DNA from 3 places in the Kitasatospora sp. NPDC057512 genome. Region 2 is predicted to be linked to each of the others. Evidence: riboswitches for the same ligand, from Rfam matches in the RefSeq annotation. Region 2 holds a riboswitch; each other region holds the start of a gene.
What was found. Region 2 has a riboswitch for cobalamin ahead of ACFU6K_RS18870 (cobalamin biosynthesis protein). Riboswitches for the same ligand answer to the same signal wherever they lie in the genome.
Positions count from the first base shown of each region.

Region 1: it holds a riboswitch for cobalamin, as region 2 does, so the genes downstream of both, ACFU6K_RS16985 (ribonucleoside-diphosphate reductase subunit alpha) here and ACFU6K_RS18870 (cobalamin biosynthesis protein) in region 2, are expected to answer to the same signal.
Region 3: it holds a riboswitch for cobalamin, as region 2 does, so the genes downstream of both, metE (5-methyltetrahydropteroyltriglutamate--homocysteine S-methyltransferase) here and ACFU6K_RS18870 (cobalamin biosynthesis protein) in region 2, are expected to answer to the same signal.

Region 1 is NZ_JBHVET010000225.1:4,150-9,662, reverse strand. Features, by position in the region: gene ACFU6K_RS16985 (ribonucleoside-diphosphate reductase subunit alpha) at 1-1,877, opposite strand, end outside; cobalamin riboswitch at 2,068-2,202, opposite strand; gene ACFU6K_RS16980 (glycosyltransferase family 39 protein) at 2,275-3,975, opposite strand; gene ACFU6K_RS16975 (glycoside hydrolase family 26 protein) at 3,975-5,087, opposite strand; gene ACFU6K_RS16970 (glycosyltransferase family 2 protein) at 5,093-5,513, opposite strand, start outside.
Region 2 is NZ_JBHVET010000267.1:709-6,221, reverse strand. Features, by position in the region: gene ACFU6K_RS18880 (putative cobaltochelatase) at 1-667, opposite strand, end outside; gene ACFU6K_RS18875 (cobyric acid synthase) at 765-2,279, opposite strand; gene ACFU6K_RS18870 (cobalamin biosynthesis protein) at 2,276-3,214, opposite strand; cobalamin riboswitch at 3,421-3,554, opposite strand; gene ACFU6K_RS18865 (alpha/beta hydrolase family protein) at 3,869-4,975, shown strand.
Region 3 is NZ_JBHVET010000180.1:5,027-10,539, forward strand. Features, by position in the region: gene ACFU6K_RS14760 (CbiQ family ECF transporter T component) at 1-338, shown strand, start outside; gene ACFU6K_RS14765 (ABC transporter ATP-binding protein) at 335-1,978, shown strand; gene ACFU6K_RS14770 (ECF transporter S component) at 1,975-2,835, shown strand; cobalamin riboswitch at 2,918-3,155, shown strand; gene metE (5-methyltetrahydropteroyltriglutamate--homocysteine S-methyltransferase) at 3,321-5,513, shown strand, end outside.

The sequences.
Region 1 (5,513 bases), on a different contig from region 2:
TACACGCCGGCGATGGACGCGATGGTCGCGGTCGGCGCGATGGCCAGCAGCAGCGAGTTGCGCAGGCCGGTCTCGGCGATCCGGGCGCGCAGCGCCGTCCAGCGGTCGGCCCACTGCGGGGCGGCCGTCGGGAAGTGGTCGATGTGCAGCTCGCCGCGGGCGGCGCGGGTCTCGCCGTACGCCTCGTGGCGGCCGAGCTGCTCGGCCAGGTCGGCGGAGCGCTCGTACGCGGTGAGCATGATGCGCTCGGCGATCAGCGTGGACAGGCGGGCGGCCTCGGCGGAGTCGAAGTCGATCCGCAGCTTGAAGAAGACGTCCTGGAGGCCCATCACGCCGAGGCCGACCGGCCGCCAGCGGGAGTTGGAGGTGCCGGCCTCGGTGGTCGGGTAGAAGTTGATGTCCACCACGCGGTCGAGGAACGTCACGGCGGTGCGGACGGTGGCGTCGAGGCGCTCCCAGTCCATGGCGCCGATCAGGTCGTCGGCGGTGGCACCGGGGGCCACGTGGGCGCCGAGGTTGACCGAGCCGAGGTTGCAGACGGCGGTCTCGGAGTCGTCCGTGACCTCCAGGATCTCCGTGCACAGGTTGGAGGAGTGCACGGTGCGGCCCGGCAGGGCGGTCTGGTTGGCGGCGCGGTTGGAGGCGTCCTTGAAGGTCATCCAGCCGTTGCCGGTCTGCGCCAGGGTGCGCATCATGCGGGCGTACAGGGTCTGCGCCGGGATGGTGCGGACGGCCTTGCCGGCCAGCTCGGCCTTGCGGTAGGCCTCGTCGAAGTCGGCGCCCCACAGGTCGACCAGCTCCGGCACGTCGGCCGGGGAGAACAGCGACCAGTCCTGGTTGGCGTTGACCCGGCGCATGAACTCGTCCGGGATCCAGTGCGCCAGGTTGAGGTTGTGGGTGCGGCGGGCCTCTTCGCCGGTGTTGTCGCGGAGCTCCAGGAACTCCTCGATGTCGGCGTGCCAGGTCTCCAGGTAGACGCAGGCCGCGCCCTTGCGGCGGCCGCCCTGGTTGACGGCGGCGACCGAGGAGTCGAGGGTGCGCAGGAACGGCACGATGCCGTTGGACTTGCCGTTGGTGCCGCGGATCAGGCTGCCGCGCGAGCGGATGCGCGAGTAGGACAGGCCGATGCCGCCGGCGTGCTTGGACAGGCGGGCGATCTGCGCGTAGCGGTTGTAGATCGAGTCCAGGTTGTCCAGCGGCGAGTCGAGCAGGTAGCAGCTCGACATCTGCGGGTGCCGGGTGCCGGAGTTGAAGAGCGTCGGCGAGGAGGTCAGGTACTCCAGGCGGCTCATCAGGCCGTACAGCTCGGACACCTCGCGCACCGACTGCTCGCTGTCGCCGACCGCCAGGCCGCAGGCGACGCGGAGCAGGAAGTGCTGCGGGGTCTCGATCACCTTGCGGGTGATCGGGTGGCGCAGCAGGTAGCGGGACTGCACGGTGCGCAGGCCGAAGTACTCGAAGCGGTCGTCGCCCGAGGCGTCGATCAGCGCGTCCAGGGCGGCGGCGTGCTTGGCGACGAAGTCCGCGGTGGTGTCGCCGATCAGGCCCTCGGCGTGGCCGACGGCGATCGAGGCGGAGAAGGACACCGAGCCCTGGCTGTTCGCCTCGTCGACGATCTCCAGCGCGAGCAGGCGGGCGGCCAGCTTCGAGTACTGGGGGTCCTCGGCGATCATCGACGCGGCGGCGTCCACGGCCAGCCCGCGCAGCTCGGCGAAGTCCGAGCCGGCGTGGCGGCCGCGCAGCGCGGCGGCGGCGACATGGCCGGGGTCGACCTCGGTGAGGTCGGTGCTGCGGTCGGTGAGCAGCCGCAGCAGCGCGCCCCCGGGGTCGGAGACCGTCGGGTCGGTGAAGGCGGTACCGGAGCCCTGGGCGGGCAGGGTGGCTGAGGCAGCGGTGGTCAAGGCGCTCTCTCCTGGCGGCGATCGGCGGCGGTGCTCGGGGGCTACCGGGCCGATCTGGGCAGGGGAGCACGGCGCGAACGCAAAAAGCGTCGCGCGAGGTGACTCCCCGGCCCGCCCGCGAGGCCCGGAGGGGTACTGCTCGTGCCGGCGCGGCCTCTGCGGGAGGGCCGTGGCGCACGCCGTCGGCAGGTACTCGGACTCGCGGGGTGCGGCTGCTGGAGCCGCCCGCTCACCGCTGCGGGGCAGTCCCGGATTCGCACCGGGTTCCCCTGCATCGACAGCAGAAGCGAGCATACATGTAGTGCCGCCGGACTGCGGCGGCACCATATGTTGTGCCTGTCGTGTCGCGGATGTGCGTGGGCAGGGCGGCCGGTCAGTGCTTCAGATAGACCTTGTACGTACTCGAATCGCCGGTCGGCGAGGTGAATTGGGCGACCAGCCGGTAGTGTCCGGCGGTGCTCAGGGCCTCGCTCAGGGCCCGGTCGGTGGCCCTCGGCGCGGTGCTGTCGAGGACGACCATGGTGAACCAGCCGTCCCGGATCGCGGCCACGCTGCCGTCGTCGCCGTGGTGCTCGGTCCCGGCCCCGTCGCGGTAGTCCGTGCCGGCCCGCGCGGAGACCCACTGCTCGGGTTTGGAGACGCCGCCGAGGTAGTACTCGGCGAGTCCGTCGACCTCGGTGAGGTAGCGGCCCTGGGGCTCCGTGTGGACCCGCAGGACGGCCAGCAGGCGGCCGGAGTCGGGCCCGTTCTGGTAGCGCAGGGCGGACTGCTCCAGGCCGAGGGCGAGCAGGGCGACCCAGACCAGGATGCCGAGCTGGGGGTGGCGGAAGTGGGCGCCGACCAGCCGGGTCAGGCCGACCCCGGCGAGCGGGGCGGCGAGCAGCATGCCGTAGCCGAGGTGGCGGAACAGCGCGCCGGAGGTGCCGGTCCACAGGTGGGCGGCGGGGACCAGCAGGGCGGTGGCGGTCAGGACGGCCCCGAGCAGGGCGCGCCGGCCCCGGGTGGTGGGGAGGGCGTCCTTCTCCGGCGCGTCGTGCTCGGGCATCTGTTCGCGGCGCGCGTAGGCGATGGTGCCGGCCACCGCGAGGACGGTGAACAGGCCGGCCCACTGGAGCGTGCCGAGCAGGATCGAGCCGGCCGAGCCGGGGGCGTTGCCGCGCGAGGGCGACCACCCGGCGACCTTGCCGAGGGTGCCGTACGGGAGCAGCAGGACGAGGGTGCCGAGGGCCGCCAGCAGCGCGCGCAGGGCGGCCGGGCCCACCCGGTGGTACGGCCGGGCGCAGGCGAAGGCGAGGGCGACCAGGGCGGGGACGGCGAAGGCCGCGGAGTAGGCCGTGGCACAGGCCAGCGCCGTGGGCGGGGCCGCGAGCAGGGCCAGGGCCGGATGGCGGCCGGCGGTGAACACCGTGGTCCAGGCCGCGAGGGCGACCAGCAGGACGGCGAGGGACTCGGGCGCGGCGTAGAAGCCGACCACGACGGTGGACTGGAGGACGGCGTACCCGGCGATGGCGCAGATGGCGACCCGCTCGTTGAACAGCCGCCGGGTCAGCGAGTACAGCAGGACCGTGGTGAGCAGCGCGAAGCCGAGGCTGAGCAGCCGGGTGCCCCAGATGCCGTTGGCGTCGGCGGCGGCGCCGGCCAGCGGCGGGTAGAGCCAGGGCGAGCCGTGCACCCGGTCGACCAGGTCGGTGGTGACCGGGGTGCCGTGCAGCAGGTGGGCCAGCTGCTGGCGGCCGGCGACCATGGCGGCGGCCTCGTCGGGGTGCGCGGCGGCCAGCAGGCGCAGCGAGAGGGCGGCCTGGACGGTCAGGACGGCGCCCAGCAGGCCGCGGGCGATCCAGCGGCGGCGGGGGCTGGTGCCCGGGTCCCAGCCGATCGCGGGGACCTGCGGGATGGTGTACGGGGCCAGCTCGACGCCGTCGGGGTTGTCGACCGCCGCGGCCGTACGGGGCGCGTCGGGGCTGCCCGCCGTCGCAGCGGCCCTGGGACCATCGGGCTCCGGGTCCGGCTCGGCGGCCGGGCCGTGGGCGGAGCGGCCGTGCGGGACGGGGGAGAACTCGGACTCAGTGCTCATCAGGGGTTCCGGATGTCGAAGCCGTAACGGGGGTCGGACACGCGCTGCTTGAACGCGGCGAGGGTGTCCGGCACGGCCTCGACCCGCCAGTCCGCCCGCTTGACGATGTTGAACCAGACGAAGCCGACGATGTCGTCGTGCGCCTCCAGCCCGGAGAACAGCTGGTCGATGTCCGCGAGCTGGCGCTTGCCCTGCTCGGAGGCGGTCTCGCTGATGAAGAAGGGCTTCTGGGAGAAGCCGCGGATCTCGGCCATGGTCGGGCCGTAGAGCGCGTCGAAGGTCTTGGGCCCGGTCTTGGTGAAGTAGCCGGTCATGCCGGCCCAGTCGACGTAGGTGTCGCCGGGGTAGTACGGCGCCAGCCGGGTGTTGGGCGCGGGGTCGGTGATGTTGGGGCTCCAGACCCAGATCACGTTGGTGGCGCCGGCCTGGTCGAAGAGGTCGTGGACGTGGCGCCAGGCGGCCACGAAGTCCTCGGGGGTGGCGGCCTGACGGCCCCACGGGTACCAGTCGCCGTTCATCTCGTGGGCGATGCTGACGGCGATCGGCAGGTTGAACCTGGCCACGGCCTTGGCGACGCCGCGCACGTAGTCGTCGGTGTCGCCGGCCGCGATCGAGGCGAGCGAGCGGTCGTGCGGCTCCCAGGCCATGAAGGGCAGTGCCCCGGCGTCGTGGATCCGGCGGGCGCCCGCGGTGTCGAAGCCGCCCTTCCAGTGGGCGTAGAACTCCAGGACGTTGGGCTGCTTGCCGATCGCGTCGCGGTAGCCGGGCAGCGCGTCCATCGTGGCGGGGACGTCGGGCAGGGCGGCGCCGAGGTACTTGCGGCTCGGCCTGAGCAGCGGCGTGACGTCGTACGGGACGCCGGCCGGCAGGGCCTTGGGCTGGGCGGGCGCGGGGGTCGCGCCCGGAGTGCCAGGAGCGCCCGGAGTGCCAGAAGCGCCGGAAGCGCCCGGGGCCGGGGTGGCGGCCGGGGCGGCCTGGGCGAGGTCCTTCTGCATCGCGAAGCCGGGGTCCTCGGGGCCGCACGCGGTGGTGAGCAGCAGGCCGGCGGCGACCAGCAGCGGGAGCGCCAGCCGGCGACGGAGCCGGGCGGCCCGTCTCGGGTGGGCGGTCATGGCGATCACACTGCTTCCGTCGGGCGGGGCTGGACGAGGACCCGGCCCACGATGGTGGCGTAGAAGAGGCCGGAGGCGAGGACGAGGGCGAAGTTCAGCGGGCCCATGGTGAGCATCCGCCAGATGCTCAGCAGCACCCAGAGCAGGGCGGTTCCGCCGCCCCAGGCGATGACGCCGATCCAGAACCGCCGGGTCCTGTTCCGCTTGGCGCCGCTGGAGCCGGTCGGCTGCCAGGCCATCCGGTTGCGGCGCACGATGTCCCAGATGGCGAAGACGTGCGCCCAGCCGTACATCATGCGGGCGGCCCAGGCCTCCAGCCGGTAGGGGTTGCGGTGCCAGAGCGGGAAGACGACCGTCGCGTAGAGCAGGCCCGGTAGCACCAGCGCGGTGTTCTCCCAGCGGATCAGGTCGGGGCGGGCGAGCAGC
Region 2 (5,513 bases):
CGTCGTACCCGAGCCGGCGGCGGACCACCTCGGCGCGCTCGGCCGGGTCCCGGGTGGCGGCGATCTCGACGGTCAGGCCGAACCGGTCGAGCAGCTGCGGCCGCAGCTCGCCCTCCTCCGGGTTCATGGTGCCGACCAGCAGGAAGCGGGCCGCGTGCCGCACCGACACGCCCTCGCGCTCGACGTACGAGCGGCCCATCGCGGCGGCGTCCAGCAGCAGGTCCACCACGTGGTCCTGGAGCAGGTTCACCTCGTCGATGTAGAGCACGCCGCGGTGCGCCCGGGCGAGCAGTCCGGGCTCGTAGGCCTTGACGCCCTCGGCCAGCGCCCGCTCCAGGTCGAGCGAGCCGACGATCCGGTCCTCGGCCACGCCGACCGGCAACTCGACCAGCTGGGAAGGCCGTTCGTGGCTCTCGACGGCGGCGTGCGGCCCGTCCGGGCACTGCGGGTCGGGCGCGGCCGGGTCGCAGGCGAAGCGGCAGCCGTCGACGGTGGCGATGGACGGCAGCAGGCCGGCCAGCGCGCGCACCATGGTCGACTTCGCGGTGCCCTTCTCGCCGCGCACCAGCACGCCGCCCACGGCCGGGGAGACCGCGTTCAGCAGCAGCCCGAGCCGCAGGTCGGCCATGCCGACGATCGCGGTGAACGGATAGCGGACGTCACTCATGCCGTACCCCACTCCTGTCGTGCCTGACTCCGTGATCGTGCCCGGCCCTGCTGCCCCGCCCGGTTCGGCGGTCCTGCCCAGCGCTGCGCTACTCGGCTCATGCGTCACTCCCAGGGGCCCCGGGCGGGAGGAACGGCAGCGATCCGGCCGCCGGCACCCCGCCCTCGATCAGCTTCCACAGCGCGTCGGTGTCCGCGTGCTCCTCGATCAGGTCGCCCAGCCGGTCCAGCCGGGCCTCACGCGCCGCGGTGAAGGAGGTGTCCGGCGCCGGGACGAACGCCCGGCCGGACAACTCGGCGACCTCGCGCAGGAGTTCGCGGCGGAACCCGTCGTTCTCCAGCGCGCCGTGCCAGGTGGTGCCCCAGACCGGGCCGACCCGGCAGCCGTCCAGGAAGGGGCTGCCCCCCTCCACGGTCACCACCCCGTGGTGGATCTCGTAGCCCTCGACCCGCTGCCCGTACGCCTCGCCGACCGGCCGTGCCAGCACCTTCTCGACGCCGAACCGCACGTGCGTCGGCAGCAGGCCGAGGCCGTCGACGGCGCCCGCCTTCGACTCGACCTCGTCCACGATCGAGTGCGCCAGCATCTGGTAGCCGCCGCAGACCCCGAGGACCGGCAGTCCGGCCGCCGCCCGCGCCTTCAGGGCCGGCTCCAGGCCGCGCTCGCGCAGCCAGGCGAGGTCCGCGACGGTGGCCCGGGTGCCGGGCAGCACCACCAGGTCGGCGTCGGCCAGCTCCTCCGGCCTGGTCGCCCAGCGGACCAGCACGCCCGGCTCCTGCGCGAGCGCGTCCATGTCGGTGAAGTTGGACAGCCGGGGGAAGCGCACCACGGCCACCCGCAGCACGTCCGCGCCGAGCGGTCCGGGCCCGTCCGCCCGGTCCGCCACCGTGGACAGGTCCAGCGAGTCCTCGGCGTCCAGCCAGAGCCCGGGCAGCATCGGCAGCGTGCCCAGCACCGGACGGCCGGTCAGCTCGTGCAGCATCTCCAGCCCGGGCGCCAGCAGCCGCGCGTCGCCGCGGAACTTGTTGACGAACCAGCCCGCCACGTGCCGCTGGTCCTCCGCCGACAGCAGCGCCAGCGTCCCGTACATCGCCGCGAAGACCCCGCCGCGGTCGATGTCCCCGACCACCACCACCGGCAGGGCGGCGGCCGTGGCCAGGCCCATGTTGGCGATGTCGCGGTCGCGCAGGTTGATCTCGGCGGGCGATCCCGCGCCCTCGCAGACCACCACGTCGTAGCGGCCGCGCAGGTCGGCCAGGCACTCCAGGGCGCGCTCCAGCAGGACGGGCTTGCGCTCGCGGTAGTCCAGCGCGCCGACCTCGGCCACCGGCCGGCCGAGCAGCACCACCTGGCTGCGGCCGTCCGCGCCCGGCTTGAGCAGCACCGGGTTCATCGCCGCCTCCGGCTCCACCCGGGCGGCCTGTGCCTGCATCGCCTGGGCGCGGCCGATCTCGGCGCCGTCGGCGGTGACGAAGGAGTTGAGCGACATGTTCTGCGCCTTGAACGGCGCGACCCGTACGCCCTGGCGGGCGAGCCACCGGCAGATCCCGGCCGTCACTACGCTCTTGCCCGCGTCCGAGGTCGTCCCCGCGACCAGCAGTGCGTTGCTCATGCCCGTCCCCTCTTCAGCAGTGCCCGCAGCAGGACGTGCCCCGCGACCGTCGTACCCAGCGCCAGTGCGCCCACCCGCCGGGAGAGCGCGCAGGCCCGCTCGATGTCGTCCACCGTCACCGGCCGCAGCTCCGCCCCCAGCACAGGCCGGTGCTCCACCCGCTCCCCGTACCGCAGCGTCCCGCCCAGTCGTACGCCCACCGCGCCGGCGAACGCCGACTCGGCCTGGCCCGCGTTCGGGCTCGGGTGCGCGGAGCCGTCGCGCCGCCAGACCCGCCAGGCGGTCCGGGGCTCGGGGGCGGCGGCCACCGTCAGCAGCGCCGTCAGCCGGGCGCCCGGCCAGCCCGCCACGTCGTCCAGCCGGGCCGAGGCCCAGCCGAACCGGGCGAAGCGGGGCGAGCGGTGGCCCACCATGGCGTCCAGGGTGTTGACGGCGCGGAAGGCCAGCAGGCCGGGAGTGCCGGCCAGGGCGCCCCAGGTCAGCGCGTTCACCACGGCGTCGGCGGTGTTCTCGGCCACCGACTCGACCACCGCCCGGGCGATCTGCTGCCCGTCCAGCGCGCTCGGGTCCCGCCCGCACAGGTGCGGCAGCCGCTCCCGGGCGGCCGCGAGGTCGCCGGCGGCCAGCGAGCGGCCGATGGTGCGCGCCTCCCGGGTCAACGAGGTGCCGCCGAGCACCGTCCAGGTCGCGGCCGCCGCCAACGCCGCCCGGCCCAGCGGGCGCCGGCCCACCGTACGGTCCAGGGCGAGCGCTCCGGCCGCGACCGTACCCACGCACAGCGCGGTGTACCCGGCCCCGGCGGCGCGGCCGTCGCGCCACAGCCGCCGCTCCAGCCGGGTCGCGGCGCTGCCGAAGACGGCCACCGGGTGGCCCCGGCGGGGGTCGGCGAAGCGGGCGTCGGCGGCGTAGCCCGCAGCGGCGCCGAGCGCGAACACGGCGGCGCGGGCCAGCGGGCGCGAGGCGCGGGTCAGTGGGCCCCGAGCGCGGCCGGGCGGGCGCGGCGCAGGAGAGGGCGAAGGCGCGCGCGGGGTCATCGGCCGCACGGCGGAGGGCAGCTCGGAGTCCGGCCGGGCGGGGCAGCCTGCATCGCGTGCGTGTCCTCACTCAGGGTCCGCGCCCTGGATCGACGTGACGGCGGCGAGAGTCTCCTGGCTTCCGGGTCGAACGCACCCCCGGAGCCTTCCAGCGGCCGTCGACGGCCCGCCGTGGCGATGTTCCGAGCGTGCTCCCCGGTGACAGTGGCGGGACCGCGCCGGACTTCCACCGGCTTCCTCTCCATGCCTCCGTTTGGCCCCAGGATCCCATCACGGGCCCGAACCGGGAGTCAACCGAGGTCACGGAGGGGTTGGTCACACGGGGGCGCCGCTGACACCCCGTCGGATCGCCCGGCGCGGCCCCGCCCCGACCGCCCGCCACCGGTACCCCGCCACCGACACCCCCGAGCACCCCGGGACCGCCGCCCGGGTGACCCGGACGGCCCAGCCCGGTGGCCGGTCGGGCGGAGCGCCGGTGAACTGGGGCTCGAACACCGTCCGGTCCGTGAACAACATCCGTGAACAACGTCCGTGAACAACAGAGCGGGGAGCGAAATGCGTTGGGGAACCGCCGCCGTCGTGGCGGCCGCCGCGGTGGGGGCCGCCGTACTGGTGGTCGGCCGCCGGGCCTCCGAGCGGATGGTCCGTCCGGTGACCGCCGTCCAGGAGTCCGGACCGGTCCTGGTCCGGGCCCTCGCTCCCGGCCGGGTCACCTTCACCCGCAGCCCCGCGAGCCTGCGCCCCGGCCGCTGGGCGGTCGAGTGGGCGGACGGCGGGCACGCGGTCGTCGAGGAGGTCCTGCACGCCGACGAACAGGGCGTCACCCGCCGGCTGGCCCGCGCCGACCGGGGCACCCTCGCCCCCGGCACCGAGGTCCGCTTCACGCCCCGGGTCCACCTCGGCGACCCCACCGAGGCGCTCGGCCTGGCCTTCGCCGACACCGCCGCCGACGGAGAGCTCGGCGCCCTTCCCGCCTGGCGGCTCGACGGCAAGCGCGGCACCTGGGTGATCCTGGTGCACGGCCCCGGCGACGACCGCCGGCAGACCCTCCCGGTGCTCCCCGTCCTCGACCGGCTCGGCCTGCCCGCCCTCGCCGTCACCTACCGCGGCGACCGCGGCGCCCCCGCCTCCCCGGACGGGCTCAGCCACTTCGGCGAGACCGAGTGGCGCGACATCGAGGCGGCGGTCCGGCTGGCGCTCGACAGCGGCGCGGGCAAGGTGATCCTGTACGGCTGGTCCGTCGGCGCGACCATGGTGCTCCAGACCGTGGCCCGCTCCGCCTGGTCGCACGCCGTCCGCGGCCTGGTCCTCGACTCGCCCGTGCTCGACCTGCCCGCCTCCGCCCGCCGGGACGCCGCCCGGGCCGGCTTCCAGGGCGTCGCCGCCGAGCTCGGCGCCCTCGCCGCCGAGGGCCGCACCGGGGTCGACCTCGCCGACTTCGGCCGCATCGCCGACGGCACCGACCTGCGGGTGCCCACCCTCCTCCTGCACAGCCCCGAGGACCGGATCGCGCCCTTCGGCGCCGCCGAGAAGCTGGCCGCCGCCCGCCGCGACGTGGTGAGCCTCCAGCCCTTCCCCGGCGCCGACCACGCCACCCTCTGGAACACCGCCCCCGACCGCTACACCGAACTCCTCCGCCGCTGGCTCACCCCGCTCCTCTAGGGCGTGTGTTCACCCCCCCTGTGCGCGAGGGTGTTTTCGGCTGGTCCCCGCCGCTTTTCCCGGTGGGATTCCCCCCGTCCGGGAATGAACGTTCCTCCCATTCCGCCGGGCCTGCGCGAAAAGACGGCCCGGCCGACTTCCGGTGCGGCGCGATCCCGATCACCCCGCCCGCCATCCGTCCGGATTCGGGCTGGACAGTCCCGCCGGGCGCCGCCGGGGCTGATCGCCCCCGTTCGGGCCCCTCGACTGTCAGGAGCAATATTTGGCCCGGCTCCTTACCCCCCACCCGTACGCACGGTGACCGCCCGAGCATTCCCGGCAACCGGGCCGCCCCCCGTGGCATGGGCAGGTCACACGTTTCCGGCCAGGCGGTTTGCCGTTGTTGCCCGATCTTGCGGAGGTGCCACCGGCGGTCGCCCGGTCGTACGGACAACCGGATGTGACAGAAGGCCGGTACAAGGGGAAGACTGCTCGACGTGACGTCTCGGAACCCGCGCGACCGTGATGCCCCGCTCCCGCCGACGATCGGTACCGGTGC
Region 3 (5,513 bases), on a different contig from region 2:
GCGGGCGGCGGGTGCGGCGCACCACCTACCGGCCGGACCGCTGGCGGGCAGCCGAGTGGGGCGTGGCCGGCTGCGGGGTGAGCGCCGCCGTGCTGCTCTTCGCCACCGTCGGCTACGACGCCACCGAACTCAACCCGTCGCTGTACCCGCTGACCTGGCCGACGCTGCCGCTCGTCCCGGTGCTCGCCCTGCTGCTGGCGGGCGCGGCCGGGATCGTCTCGCCGCCGCCCGGCCGGACGCCCGGACCCGCCGCCGTGCCGGGGCCGCGCCCGGGCACGCGTCCCGACGCCGCCCCCACCGACCGCACCGACCGCACGACCTCCGAGGTGAGCACGTGATCCGATTCGACCGGGTCGGCGTGGTGTACGACGGCGAGAGCACGCCCGTCCTGCGCGACGTCGACCTGCACATCCCGGAGGGCGAGCTCTGCCTGGTGGTCGGCCGCACCGGCGTCGGCAAGTCGACCCTGCTCGGCGCCGTCAACGGCCTCGTGCCGCACTTCACCGGCGGCACCCTGCGCGGCCGGGTCACCGTGGACGGCCGCGACACCGCCCACCACCCGCCGCGCGAACTCGCCGACGTGGTCGGCGTGGTCGGGCAGGACCCGCCGGCCGGCTTCACCACCGACACGGCGGAGGAGGAACTGGCCTACGTCATGGAGCAGTTGGCGATCCCGCCGGAGACCATGCGCAAGCGCGTCGAGGAGACCCTGGACCTGCTCGGCCTGGCCGACCTGCGCCACCGGGCCCTGCACGAGCTCTCCGGCGGCCAGCAGCAGCGCGTCGCCATCGGCTCGGTGCTCACCGCGCACCCGCGCGTCCTGGTGCTGGACGAGCCGACCTCCGCGCTCGACCCGACCGCCGCCGAGGAGGTGCTGGCCGCGATCACCCGGCTGGTCCACGACCTCGGTGTGACCGTCCTGCTGGCCGAGCACCGCCTGGAGCGGGTCGTCCAGTACGCCGACCGGGTCGCCTACCTGCCCGGCGACGGGACCGTCGTGCACGGCCCCCCGGCCGAGGTCTTCCGGGACACCGCGATCGCGCCGCCCGTCGTCGACCTCGGCCGACTGGCCGGCTGGCGGCCGCTGCCGCTGTCCGTCCGGGACGCCCGCCGGGCCGCCGCGCCGCTGCGGGAGCGGCTCACGAACGTGCCGGTTCCCCCGCCGCGCCGGGCAGCGGTGGCGGGGGAACCGGTGCTGGACGCGAAGGGGGTGGTCGTCCGGTACGGGCCGGTGGCCGCCGTCCGGGACGTCCGGCTGGAGCTGCGGGCGGGCGAGGTCACGGCGCTGATGGGCCGCAACGGCTCCGGCAAGTCCTCGCTCCTGTGGGCCCTCCAGGGCTCCGGGCCCCGCCAGGGCGGCAGCGTGAAGGTCACCGGCGCCGGGGGCGGACCGGCCGCGGACCCCAAGCGGCTGCCCGCGGCGCGGGCCCGGCAGCTGGTCGGGCTCGTCCCGCAGACCCCCACCGACCTGCTGTACCTGGAGACGGTCGCCCAGGAGCTCGCCCAGAGCGACCTCGAAGCCGACGGCGCCGGCGGGCCGACCGCCCGGCAGGTCCTCGACCGCCTGGCCCCCGGGATCCCGGACGGCACCCACCCGCGGGACCTCTCCGAGGGGCAGAAGCTGGCCCTCGTCCTGGCGATCCAACTCGCCGCCGCACCACGGGTCGTGCTGCTGGACGAACCCACCCGGGGGCTCGACTACCAGGCGAAGGAGGCGCTCACCGGTATCGTCGACGCCCTCGCCGCCGAGGGCCGTACGGTCGTCGTCTCCACCCACGACGTCGAGTTCGTCGCCTCCGCCGCCGACCGCGTCGTGGTGATGGCCGAGGGCGAGATCGTCGCCGACGGGCCCACCGCCGAGGTCATCGTCGCCTCGCCCACCTTCGCCCCGCAGACCGCCAAGATCCTCGCCCCGCTCGGCTGTCTGACCGTGCGTCAGGTGGCGGCGGCCCTGGATGCGGCGGAGGCCGCCCGGTGACCGCCGTCCGGATCCCCGGCCGGGCCCGCGTCGTCGTCGCCCTGGCCGCCTTCGTCGGGCTGGTGGCCTTCACCTGGCCGTTCGTCGTCGCCCCCGGGAGGTTCGGCTCCAACTACGCGCCGCCGCTGATCTTCGGCGCCCTGCTGGTCCTGGTGCTCGCCGTCGTCATCGCGGAGATCTCCGCGGGCGGCATCGACGCCAAGGCCCTCGCCATGCTCGGCGTCCTGTCCGCCGTCAACGCCGGACTCCGCCCGCTCGGCGCCGGGACCGCCGGAGTGGAGACGGTCTTCTTCATCCTGGTGCTCGCCGGCCGGGTCTTCGGCCCCGGCTTCGGCTTCACCCTCGGCTGCACCTCGCTGTTCGCCTCGGCGCTGCTCACCGGCGGGGTCGGCCCATGGATGCCGTACCAGATGTTCGGCTGCGCCTTCGTCGGCATGCTCGCCGGGCTGCTGCCGGGCGCCGGGCGGCGCTGGGAGGTGCCGCTGCTGGCCGGGTACGGGGCCTTCTCCGGCTACCTCTTCGGCTTCCTGCTGAACCTCTCCTTCTGGCCGTTCTCCACCGATCCGAACAGCTCGATCGCCTACCTGCCGGGCCTGCCCTTCACCGAGCAGTGGCACCGCTACCTGCTGTTCGACCTGGCCACCTCGCTCGGCTGGGACACCGGCCGCGCCGTCACCACCTTCACCGCCGCGCTCGTCGTCGGGCCGGCCGTCCTCACCGTCTTCCGCCGCGCGGCCCGCCGCGCCAACTTCGAGCCCACGGTGCGCTTCGAAGCCCCGCCCGGCGGCCCGACCGGACTGATCGCGGACATCCACGCCGCCCTGCCCGGCACGCCGGATACCCCGAAGCGGACCTGACCGCAGGCGCCGCGAGGCAACGGTGGCGTCCCACCATGCGGACGGGTTCCGAGATTCCCGCGCCAGGCCGGCGCTTTGCCCCTAAGCTGACGGTGCAGCTGGTTCGCCCTGTCCGCCAGGCAGGGCGTCGCAAGAGGGAACCCGGTGACGCCTTTCGACTGGCCAGTCCGGGACTGCCCCGCAGCGGTGAGTGGGAACGACCGCCGTCATACGCACTGGACCCGGGACGGGTCTGGGAAGCGACGGCCAGTAGGTGTCCGCCCTTCACGGGACGGACGCGCCCGCGAGTCCGAAGACCTGCCACTGCCCGCCCGCGGACGATCCGCGTGCGGCTATCCGGTGACCTCGTGGGCGGGTCGGCGACCATACCTGGCGGAGCAGGCCCGTACGCGTTCTCGTGACGGCCGTCGCCGGGTACGTCATCCCTTCGCGCCCTCGTGCCGTCTCCGGGTTTCTGAGGAGACAGACTCGCGAAGGAGAGTCCCTTGACCACGAAGTCCGCAGCCGCGGCGAGCGTCGCCACCGCGTACGGCTACCCCCGCCAGGGCCGGGGCCGGGAGCTCAAGAAGGCCATCGAGGGCTACTGGAAGGGCTCGGTCGCCGCCGAGGTGCTGCTGGCCACCGCCGCCGACCTGCGCCGGGGGAACTGGCAGCAGCTCGCCGACTCCGGCGTCGAAGAGGTCCCGACCGGTGACTTCTCGTTCTACGACCACGTGCTGGACACCACGGTCGCCGTCGGCGCGATCCCGGCCCGGTACCGGGACGCGGTCGAAACCGACCCGCTGGACGGGTACTTCGCCATGGCGCGCGGCAACCAGGACGTCGCGCCGCTGGAGATGACCAAGTGGTTCGACACCAACTACCACTACCTGGTACCGGAGTTGGGTCCGGACACGGTGTTCACGGCGAACCCGGCCAAGGCGGTCGGCGAACTGCGCGAGGCGCTGCTGCTCGGCCACGCGGCCCGCCCGGTGCTGGTCGGGCCGGTCACCTACCTGCTGCTCGCCAAGCCGGCGCCCGGGGTGGCCGCCGACTTCCAGCCGATCACCCTGCTGGACCGGCTGCTGCCCGTCTACGCGGAGCTGCTGGCCGAGTTGCGCGCCGCCGGCGCCGCGTGGGTGCAACTGGACGAGCCCGCGCTGGTGCAGGACCGCACCCCGGCCGAGCTCAACGCCGCCGCCCGGGCCTACCGCGAGCTGGGCGCCCTCACCGACCGGCCGAAACTGCTGGTCGCGAGCTACTTCGACCGGCTCGGCGACGCCCTGCCCGTCCTCGCGAAGGCCCCCGTCGAAGGCCTGGCGCTGGACTTCACCGGGCCGGCCGCCGCCAACCTGGACGACCTCGCCGCCGTCGGCGGCCTGCCCGGCAAGCGGCTGGTGGCGGGGGTGATCGACGGGCGCAACATCTGGATCAACGACCTGGAGAAGTCCCTCACGACCCTGGCCACCCTGCTGGGCCTCGCCGACACCGTGGACGTGGCGCCGTCCTGCTCCCTCCTGCACGTGCCGATCGACGCCACCCTCGAACGCGACATCGACCCCCAGATCGCCCGCTGGCTGGCCTTCGCCAAGCAGAAGGCCGCCGAGGCGGCGCTGCTCGCCCGCGGCCTGCGCGAAGGCACCGGCGCGATCGCCGCCGACCTCGCCGCCAACCGGGCCGACCTGGCCTCCCGCGCGGGCTCGCCGATCACCCGTGACCCGGCGGTGCGCGCCCGGATCGCCGCCGTCACCGAGGCGGACGCCCGCCGCGCCCAGGCCTACCCGCAGCGGGCCGAGGCCCAGCGCGCCCGGCTCGGCCTGCCGCTGCTGCCGACCACCACCATCGGCTCCTTCCCGCAGACCACCGAACTGCGCGTCGCCCGGGCCGATCTGACGGCGGGTCGGATCGACGATGGAGCGTACCGGGAGCGGATGGAGGCCGAGGTCCGCGAGGTCATCGCGTACCAGGAGAAGGCCGGACTGGACGTCCTGGTGCACGGCGAGCCCGAGCGCAACGACATGGTCCAGTACTTCGCCGAGCAGCTCACCGGCTACCTCGCCACCCGGCACGGCTGGGTGCAGTCCTACGGCACCCGGTACGTGCGCCCGCCGGTCCTCGCCGGGGACATCTCCCGCCCGCACCCGATGACCGTGGACTGGTTCCGCTACGCCCAGGGCCTGACCGACCGCCCGGTCAAGGGCATGCTCACCGGCCCGGTCACCATGCTCGCCTGGTCCTTCGTCCGCGACGACCAGCCGCTCGCCGACACCGCCCGCCAGGTCGCCCTCGCCCTGCGCGACGAGGTCACGGACCTGGAGGCCGGGGGCGCCGCCGTCGTCCAGGTCGACGAGCCGGCCCTGCGCGAGACCCTCCCGCTGCGGGCCGCCGCCCGCCCGGCGTACCTGGACTGGGCCACCGAGGCCTTCCGCCTCGCCACCTCCGGCGTCCGCGCCGACACCCAGATCCACACCCACATGTGCTACGCCGAGTTCGGCGCCATCATGACGGCGATCGACGAACTGGACGCCGACGTCATCTCCCTGGAGGCCACCCGCTCCCACATGGAGGTCGCCGGTGAACTGGCCGAGGCGGGCTACCCGCGCGAGGTCGGCCCCGGCGTCTGGGACATCCACTCCCCGCGCGTCCCCAGCACCGAGGAGGCCGTCTCCCTGCTGCGCGCGGGCCTGGCCGCGATCCCG